4 regions of the Vreelandella sp. GE22 genome follow, and region 4 is predicted to be linked to each of the others. Evidence: predicted binding sites of a transcription regulator. Region 4 holds the regulator's gene; each other region holds the start of a gene.
What was found. Region 4 encodes FliA, which starts transcription of late flagellar genes. Its sites were predicted from a motif close to CTAAAGTTNNNNNNNNNNCNGCCGATA; they were not measured.

Region 1 (2,203 bases), 380 kb from region 4:
GCAGCAGTGACGTCGGACACCCAGGTGATTCAGGCAGGGCAGGATGCGGCCTTCAATGTGAATGGCATCGACATCGTAAGCAGCTCCAATCAGGTCGAAGAAGCCATTCAGGGCATGACCCTGAATCTCACTGAAGCGGGCGCCTCGAGTACCATTAGCGTCGAACAGGATGACGAAGCGTTGCGGAAAAACGTTGATGCCTTCGTTGAAGGCTTCAACTCGCTCAAGGATACCTTGACGCGCTTGACCAGTTTTGACGCCGAAACCGGTCAATCAGCAGGTCTGAACGCCGACGCCACTACTCGGGCGGTCGAGCGTGATCTACGTCAGGCCATTACTAGCGTAGTGGATGGCGATGGCTTTAGCGTGCTTTCTGACATCGGCATTTCACTGCAAACCGATGGTAAGCTTGAAATCGACGATGACAAGTTGGACAACGTCATCGCGACGCAGCCCGATACGCTTGCCAGCTTTTTTGCCGGCAGTAGCGATGAAACGGGTATGGCCGGGCAAATCAATGTTTCTCTCGAGCGCATCGTGGGCGACGGAGGACGTCTGGATACGGCTGAAAGCAACGCTGAAAGCCGTGTTGGAACGTTAGAAAATCGTTTCGCCCGCACCGAGGAGCGCATCGATCAGACTATCGCGCGCTTTCGCGCCCAGTTTCAGGCAATGGATAGCATGGTGGCGCAGATGAACCAGACCAGCAGTTACCTGAGCGAGCAGTTGGGAATGCTTGGCCAGAACAACCAGTCGTGATCGCCAAGCGCTACTCGTGAGACAGGAAATGCCCGGCGTTTGCCGGGCATTTTTACAGGATTTTAAGAATCTTAACCGCTAAAGTTTGTCGTTTATCAGCCGATAGAGTATTTAACTGTACTTCTCTACTACTTACTAGAGGACTAACCTCATGGCGTCTATTACGGCATTGGGTGTGGGGTCTGGATTGGATTTGTCGGGATTGGTGGATCAGCTTAATGCGGCCGAACGCCAAAAGCTCGTTCCCATCCTTGAGCAGAAAAGTGCTCAGCAAACCAAAATTTCTGCTTATGGGCGCCTGGAATCCGCAATGGATAGGGTGCAGAACTCTATTACGGCGTTGAACGATGCCGCTACTTTCAATCAGCAAAAAAGTACGGTAACGGGAGAAGGCGTACTGGCGACGGCGAGCGAAAAAGCCAATCCGGGTCGCTATGAGGTGACGGTTTCCCAACTGGCGCGCGGCGGCAGCGCTGCGTCCAATAGCGTGGCACTGGACCAGGAGCTTACGGCAACCGATACGAAGTTGACGCTTAATTTTGGGGCTGGCGATACGCAAACAAGCTACGGCGTCGATATTAAAGCAGGCAGTACCCTGGCTGAGGTTCGTGATCAGATCAATGCGGATAAAGAGTCTGGCGTTACGGCTTCGCTCATCAATGATGGCAAAGGGTATCGCCTGGCGTTGAGCTCCAAGGAAACGGGCAAAGAGGCTTCGCTGGCAGGGTTTTCAGGGCTGACCTCCCTTTCGATGGACCCCACCACGCTACGTGCTGGCCAGGATGCCGAGTTGAATGTCAACGGCATCGCGATTACGAGTAAAAGCAATCGGGTAGAAGAGGCTATCCAGGGAGTAACGCTCAACCTGACCGCTGCCTCCCTGACCCCATCCACGCTTGTAATCGAGCGTGATGAGGCGTCACTGAAAGAAGCCATCAATGCCTTCGTTAGCAACTATAACGAAATGAAGTCCACCGTTGGCCGTATGACCGAATTCAAGGGCGAAGGTAAGACATCGGGCGATTTAGTGGGCGACCGCACCGTTCGCACTATCGAAAACCGTCTGCGTCAGGATGTAACGGGCAACTTTGGAACGAGCGATATAACGCGGCTTGCTCAAATGGGTATCGACATCGACAAGCAGGGCCGCCTCCAGGTCGATGAAGCCAAACTGGATGAAGCAATTGCCAATAACTCCGAAGGTTTGGCTGCCTTTTTCGCAGGTGATACGAAAGAAGATGGTTTTGCAGGGCGCATAAGTTCGACACTCAAGGATATAACGGCAGATGACGGCATCATTAAAAGCTCCATCGGCAGTGCTGAGCTGCGAATAGAGAGCCTGGACCAGCGCAAGCTGCGTATGGAAGCCAGCATCGAGCGAAGCACTGAGCGCTACCGTAAGCAGTTTGCGGTGCTTGACGGCATGCTCGCCCAGATGAACTCC
Region 2 (2,203 bases), 390 kb from region 4:
TGGCCAGGCCATCGCCAACAAGATGACTGCCCAGATTAAGGGTATGGATCAGGCGAGCCGTAACGCCAGTGATGGTATTTCACTGGTACAAACCATGGAAGGCGGTCTAGATCAGATCAACGACAACCTGCAGCGTATTCGTGAGTTGGCCGTACAGGGCGCTAACGACACCAACACCGCCGATGACCGCGCCGCGATTGCCACCGAGATCACTGAGCGCATTGCCGAAATCGATCGTGTTGCGGGTAGCAACAACTTCAACGGCACAAACCTTTTGTCTGGTGCGGGTGATGGCCCTCTAAACATTCAGGTGGGTGCTGGTACTAGCACTAACGACACTATCACGGTCGCTACAATTGATGCATCCAGTACGGCTCTAGGTACTGTTGATGCAGATACAGATGCAGGAATTGTTGCGGTTGCTAGTCTGAGCGAAGCGGCTACTGCCATCACGGGTGAAGGCGCCACTAATGCGGGTTTTCAAAGCTTGATTAACTCGGTAGACAGTGCCATCGGAACACTTGATGAAGAGCGCGCTACCTTGGGTGCCACGCTGAACCGCTTTGACTCGGTCATCGACAACTTGGCGACCACCACCACCAACTTGTCCGAAGCGCGTTCACGTATCGAAGATGCTGACTACGCAGTGGAAGTGTCCAACATGACCCGTGCCAACATTCTTCAGCAGGCCGGTACCTCCATGCTGGCGCAGGCGAACCAGACGCCGCAGTCCGTACTGTCTCTGCTGGGTTAATAGCACGCTATAGGTAGCGTTACACCATGACGGGGCCGAAAGGCCCCGTTTTATTGAGTTCTCAACCGTATTTCTCATGTCGTGGCGGAGCCGTCCTCATGGAGGTTTGAAAACACTTTTTTCATTCCGCAGTCGTTTATTTTCTAAAGTAATCGTCTAAATGGTCGTTAATTATAGTAACGGCGACACAAGCGCCGAATAGCAGGCCCTTCGGCCAGCCAAACTTTAAGGGAGCACTTCCATGTCCGTTATCAACACCAACGTCACCTCCATGATTGGCCAGAACAACCTGAACAAATCTCAGGGCATGCTGGCTCAGGCGCAAGAGCGTCTCTCTTCTGGTCTGCGCATCAACAGCGCTTCCGACGACGCGGCCGGTCAGGCCATCGCCAACAAGATGACTGCCCAGATCAAGGGCATGGATCAGGCGAGCCGTAACGCCAGCGACGGTATCTCACTGGTACAAACCATGGAAGGCGGTCTGGATCAAATCAACGACAACCTTCAGCGTATCCGTGAACTGGCGGTACAGGGCGCCAACGATACCAACACCGCTGACGACCGTAAGGCGATCGCCACCGAGATCACTGAGCGTATTGCCGAGATTGACCGTGTTGCGGGTAGCAACAACTTTAACGGCACAAGTCTCTTGTCTGCAGAAGGTGCTGGCACAGACCTGAACATTCAGGTGGGTGCTGGCACTACCGGTAACGATACAATCACGGTCACTACCATTAATGCATCCAGTGAGAGTTTAGGTGTATTTGATGGTGGCGACGTCCCTGCAAATGCAACTATTAGCGTAAAAGCAGCAGCCGAAGCACTTACCCCTGATGAAGGCGAATCAATCGGCAATGACGAATTTCAAGCGTTGATTAATTCCGTGGATAGCGCCATCGGAACGCTCGATGAAAACCGCGCTACTTTGGGTGCCACGCTGAACCGTTTCGACTCGGTCATCGATAACCTGGCGACCACCACCACCAACCTGTCCGAAGCGCGTTCACGCATCGAAGACGCCGACTACGCGGTGGAAGTGTCCAACATGACCCGTGCCAACATCCTGCAGCAGGCAGGTACGTCCATGCTGGCCCAGGCGAACCAGACCCCGCAGTCCGTACTGTCTCTGCTGGGTTAATCGATTTAAGATAAGTAACAAAGGGCCGATAGTCTATATCGGCCCTTTTTATTATTAGGGGGATAAATGAAAAACCTGGACGTTCTTGCTCTGCTGGCGGGTGAAGAGACTCTGGAGCTGCCTGAAGGAGCGAGCATGGTGGACACGGAGCGCTTCGTCGACATCAAGAAGGAAGCGGTCGAGGCGATTTTGGTGGTCAAGGGGAGTGTGACCGTCGTCTCATCAGAAGGCGCGGAGAAAAAATCCGAAAATATTAATAACGGTAGTATTTGCTATTTCGATACCAAGGATAAATACGTCTTTTTAAGAGA
Region 3 (2,203 bases), 390 kb from region 4:
GGCGATGCAAGTGCCGATTCATGGGCCTCTCCCAGGCCACTAAACACCGAGGATTAAATTCATGTCTGTTATCAACACCAACATCACTTCCATGATCGGCCAGAACAACCTGAGCAAGTCCCAGGGCATGCTGGCTCAGGCGCAAGAGCGTCTCTCTTCCGGCCTTCGTATCAACAGCGCTTCTGACGATGCGGCTGGCCAGGCCATTGCCAACAAAATGACCGCCCAAATCAAGGGCATGGATCAGGCGAGCCGTAACGCCAGCGACGGTATCTCGCTCGTTCAGACCATGGAAGGCGGTCTGGATCAGATCAACGACAACCTTCAGCGTATTCGTGAACTGGCGGTTCAGGGCGCCAACGATACCAACACCGCTGATGATCGTGCAGCGATTGCCACCGAGATCACTGAGCGTATTGCTGAGATCGATCGTGTTGCGGGTAGCAACAACTTCAATGGCACAAACCTCTTGTCTGGTGCGGGTGATGGCCCTCTAAACATTCAGGTGGGTGCTGGTACTAGCACTAACGACACTATCACGGTCGCTACAATTGATGCGTCCAGTACTGGGCTAGGTCAAGTTGATGCAGTTGGAACAGAGGAGGACGGGGTTCCTGGGGCTAATAATTTAAGTGAAGCAGCTGCTGCTATCGCGAATGGCGGCGCCTCTAATGCGAACTTCCAGAGTTTGATTAACTCAGTAGATAGCGCCATTGGAACCCTCGATGAAAACCGCGCCACCCTGGGTGCCACGCTGAACCGTTTCGACTCGGTCATCGACAACCTGGCGACCACTACTACCAACCTGTCTGAAGCGCGTTCACGCATTGAAGACGCCGACTACGCGGTGGAAGTGTCCAACATGACCCGTGCCAACATCCTGCAGCAGGCCGGTACCTCCATGCTGGCCCAGGCCAACCAGACCCCGCAGTCCGTACTGTCTCTGCTGGGCTAATAGTACGCTAGTGCCAAACCATGACGGGGCCAATAGGCCCCGTTTTTTTGGTTTTTTAACCCGCAATTTTTGTTAATTGAGTTTTTTGAAAATCGCCGCATGGCGGGAGCTTAAGCGCGGTGTCTTGGGTGTTGAGTAGCTAATGTTACTTTCCCTTACATAAAAAACGTATTGTTTTCTAAAGAGTTTGCACGAGCAGCCGTTACCAAGGGGTAGCGGCATGACAAACGTCGCAAAGTTGGCCCGCTGGCCAGTTATACTTCCAGGAGAAAATACTCATGTCTGTAATCAATACGAATATCACCTCCATGATCGGCCAGAACAACCTGAGCTCTTCGCAGAGCATGCTGGCTCAGGCGCAAGAACGTCTCTCCTCTGGTCTGCGCATCAACAGCGCTTCTGACGATGCCGCTGGTCAGGCCATCGCCAACAAAATGACCGCGCAAATCGACGGCATGAGCCAAGCAAGCCGTAACGCGAGCGACGGCATTTCCATGGTGCAGACCATGGAAGGCGGTCTCGACCAGGTTAACGATAATCTTCAGCGTATTCGTGAGCTGGCGGTACAAGGCGCCAACGATACCAACACAGCTGAAGACCGCGAAGCGATTGCTACCGAGATTAACGAGCGTATCGCCGAAATCGATCGCGTTGCAGGTAGCAACAACTTTAACGGTACAAGCCTTTTGTCTGGTGGCGATGATGGTAACAACACGGATCTGCAAATTCAGGTTGGTGCTGGTACTACCGGCAATGACACTATCACGGTAACTACCGTTAATGCGTCTAGCGAAAGCTTGGGTGAAGTTGCAGCCGAGGGTGGGAACGATGGGGTTGCTAATTTAAGTGCCGCAGCCGACGCTATCTCTGGTGAAGACGTTGGTAATGGCGATTTTCAAAGTTTGATCAACTCGGTGGATAGTGCAATTGGAGAACTCGACGAGGAACGTGCCACGTTGGGTGCCACCCTTAACCGTTTCGATTCAGTGATCGATAACCTGGCCACAACCGAAACCAACCTCTCCGAAGCGCGCTCGCGTATCGAAGATGCTGACTACGCCGAAGAAGTCTCCAACATGACCCGCGCCAATATCCTTCAGCAGGCGGGGACCTCCATGCTGGCCCAGGCCAACCAAACGCCGCAGTCTGTACTCTCTCTGCTGGGCTAATCTTCTCAGCCATTACACGGGGAAGATGTTTAGCACGGGGCCGCAAGGCCCCGTTTTACGTTCTGACCAAGGCGTTTTT
Region 4 (2,203 bases):
GGCGTGCTCGCGCGCCTTGAGCCGGGCGATACGCCAGCGCAGCATGTCGAAAATTTCATCTTCCTTGGTGTTGGCGATCACCAGCTGAATGCCGGTGCGCAGAAACGGGTTGCGCGTGTGTTCGAGCTCGCGCTCCACCGCCCGTACGTCGCCCTTGAACCAGAGCCGCGACATGGACACCAGCTCGTTGATATCGTCGCGCACGTAGGTGTTCTCGCGGCGAAATACCAGCCCCACCAGGCGTACCACCCGCAGTACCTCCTTGAGCGGGTAGCTGATGAAGGTCGCCGCCAGGGTGCCGGTCACCACGATGGCAAGCCCGGGCAAGTTGAGAAAGCTCTCCGGGGATTCCGCGGTGAAAAACAGCACGCTAACCAGTAGCAGAATACTGGCAAATATACCGATCAAGGTAGAGGGGTTCATCGACGGCTCCTCGCCGGTTGGGTTTAACGGTTAAAATGCGTCAATCTGGCTCGTGCAGCCGCGCGCGCAGACGGCTAATCGCCTGGCTGTGCAGCTGTGAAACACGCGATTCGGTCACCCCCAGTACTGCGCCCACCTCTTTCAGGTTGAGCTCCTCCTGGTAGTAAAGCGCCATCAAAAGCTTTTCCCGCTCGGGCAGCGCTTCGATCGCCGCGATCAGAGTTTCGCGCTGCTGACCATCCAAAAGCTCCTCAAAAGGCGCATTCAGCGCCTCCTGAGCGGGTTCCCCGCCCTCTTCCAGAAGCTCCTCGAAGGGCAGCAGGTGGCCGCTGTTGGCGTCGTTGAGCAGTTGGTGATACTCGCCGAGCGGCATGTCCAGATGCCGGGCGATCTCGCCCTCCTCCGGCGCCCGACCCAGGTTCTGTTCGAGATGGCGGACCGCCTCGTCCATGGCCCGGGCCGAACGCCGCACGCTGCGCGGCAGCCAATCCCGGGTGCGCAGCTCATCGACCATTGCCCCGCGAATCCGCTGGCTGGCAAAGGTGGCAAAGCTCGCCCCCTGGGAGGCGTCAAAGCGCCCGAGCGCCTCCAATAGGCCGACCATGCCGGCCTGAATCAGATCATCGAGTTCGATGCTCGCCGGCAGGCGGACCTGCAGCGCCAGCGCCTGGCGGCGCACCAGCGGCATGTGCTGAGTGACCATTTCGCTGTGTTGAATTCTGCCTTGTGCTGTATACATCCTCGTGCCTCGTGGCTATACACTCGTCACTGGTAGTTCACAATCACGTGAAGCCCTTTTACCCGCATCGGCCGCTGCCCGCGCCCCAACGCGAAGCGAAACGCCAGCGGCGCATCGGCGGAAAGCCCGGCAAACCCGGTTTCGCTTCCGCGCTGGCCGCTTAGCTCGACGCAGCGCTCGGGGTGGCAAAGCCAAGCATGCAGCGCGGCGCCGAACGGTGCCTCATACCGCCAGTGAACGCCTTCGATACGCCCCTGGGCGATCTCCGCTACCGGCGGCGGCGCCAAAACCTGACTGCTGACCGCCCGGTCGCTCATGGCCACCATCATACCGGTGACCTCCTTACTCCAGCTGCCTGTGCCCGCCTGAGCGGTCACTGTCAGGCTCGCCCCCATCGCCATTAGTAGCGCGACGCCTTGAAGACTCTTTTTCAGAAAACGCTTTTTCATTGTGGCCTACCGCGCTAGTAGCAGCAGTTCGATATTCAGATAATTCGCCGCCGCCTTCTGCAAATTGTCTAAAAGCCCTTCGCGGGGCAAGCCGGGCTCGTGCAGCGCCAGTAGCTGGCGGGGCCCCTGGTTGTCGTTGAGCTGGCGCAGCGTGCGATACATGCTCGCGAAGGCGTCCGCGTCGCTGCGCACCCAAAGCGCCCAGCGTGAATAGCGCTCGCAAAGCGCCTCCATCGGCTCGCTGGCATCCACCGGGACGACCTCCCAGCTTTCCGGGGTCGCCGCCCAGCGCCGGCCAAGTTCGGCCCACTCGCCCAGGCGCTCTTTGACCGGGGCGACGCTTTTCGTCGGTAGCCCCACCACTGCCAGCGGCGTCTTGACCACCGGCGTGGCGGCGTCGCTTGCCGGCGGGGTTGCTTGGGTGTCCACCTCGGGCTCGGCGTGCTCGCTCACAGCCTGCTGCGCGCGCTCTTCGTTGCGCAGGCTCGCCCACTGGCGCAGCCCCGATGCCTGGTCGCCGCCGCTCATGCCAGGGCCTCGCGGCTGACGCTACCCAGTTGGCGGATGGCGTCCCGGGTCATCAACATATGCA

Region 1: the regulator FliA is predicted to act here: its motif matches at 838-864, upstream of fliD (flagellar filament capping protein FliD).
Region 2: the regulator FliA is predicted to act here: its motif matches at 898-924, upstream of ACWHRL_RS02560 (flagellin N-terminal helical domain-containing protein).
Region 3: the regulator FliA is predicted to act here: its motif matches at 1,134-1,160, upstream of ACWHRL_RS02550 (flagellin N-terminal helical domain-containing protein).

Annotation. Positions count from the first base shown of each region.
Region 1 is NZ_OZ309110.1:518,280-520,482, forward strand. It holds gene fliD (flagellar filament capping protein FliD) at 1-759, shown strand, start outside; gene fliD (flagellar filament capping protein FliD) at 911-2,203, shown strand, end outside.
Region 2 is NZ_OZ309110.1:523,222-525,424, forward strand. It holds gene ACWHRL_RS02555 (flagellin N-terminal helical domain-containing protein) at 1-754, shown strand, start outside; gene ACWHRL_RS02560 (flagellin N-terminal helical domain-containing protein) at 996-1,892, shown strand; gene ACWHRL_RS02565 (hypothetical protein) at 1,959-2,203, shown strand, end outside.
Region 3 is NZ_OZ309110.1:520,704-522,906, forward strand. It holds gene ACWHRL_RS02545 (flagellin N-terminal helical domain-containing protein) at 62-955, shown strand; gene ACWHRL_RS02550 (flagellin N-terminal helical domain-containing protein) at 1,234-2,124, shown strand.
Region 4 is NZ_OZ309110.1:133,807-136,009, reverse strand. It holds gene ACWHRL_RS00635 (motility protein A) at 1-423, opposite strand, end outside; gene ACWHRL_RS00630 (RNA polymerase sigma factor FliA) at 464-1,162, opposite strand; gene ACWHRL_RS00625 (flagellar protein FlhE) at 1,189-1,611, opposite strand; gene ACWHRL_RS00620 (hypothetical protein) at 1,618-2,139, opposite strand; gene flhF (flagellar biosynthesis protein FlhF) at 2,136-2,203, opposite strand, start outside.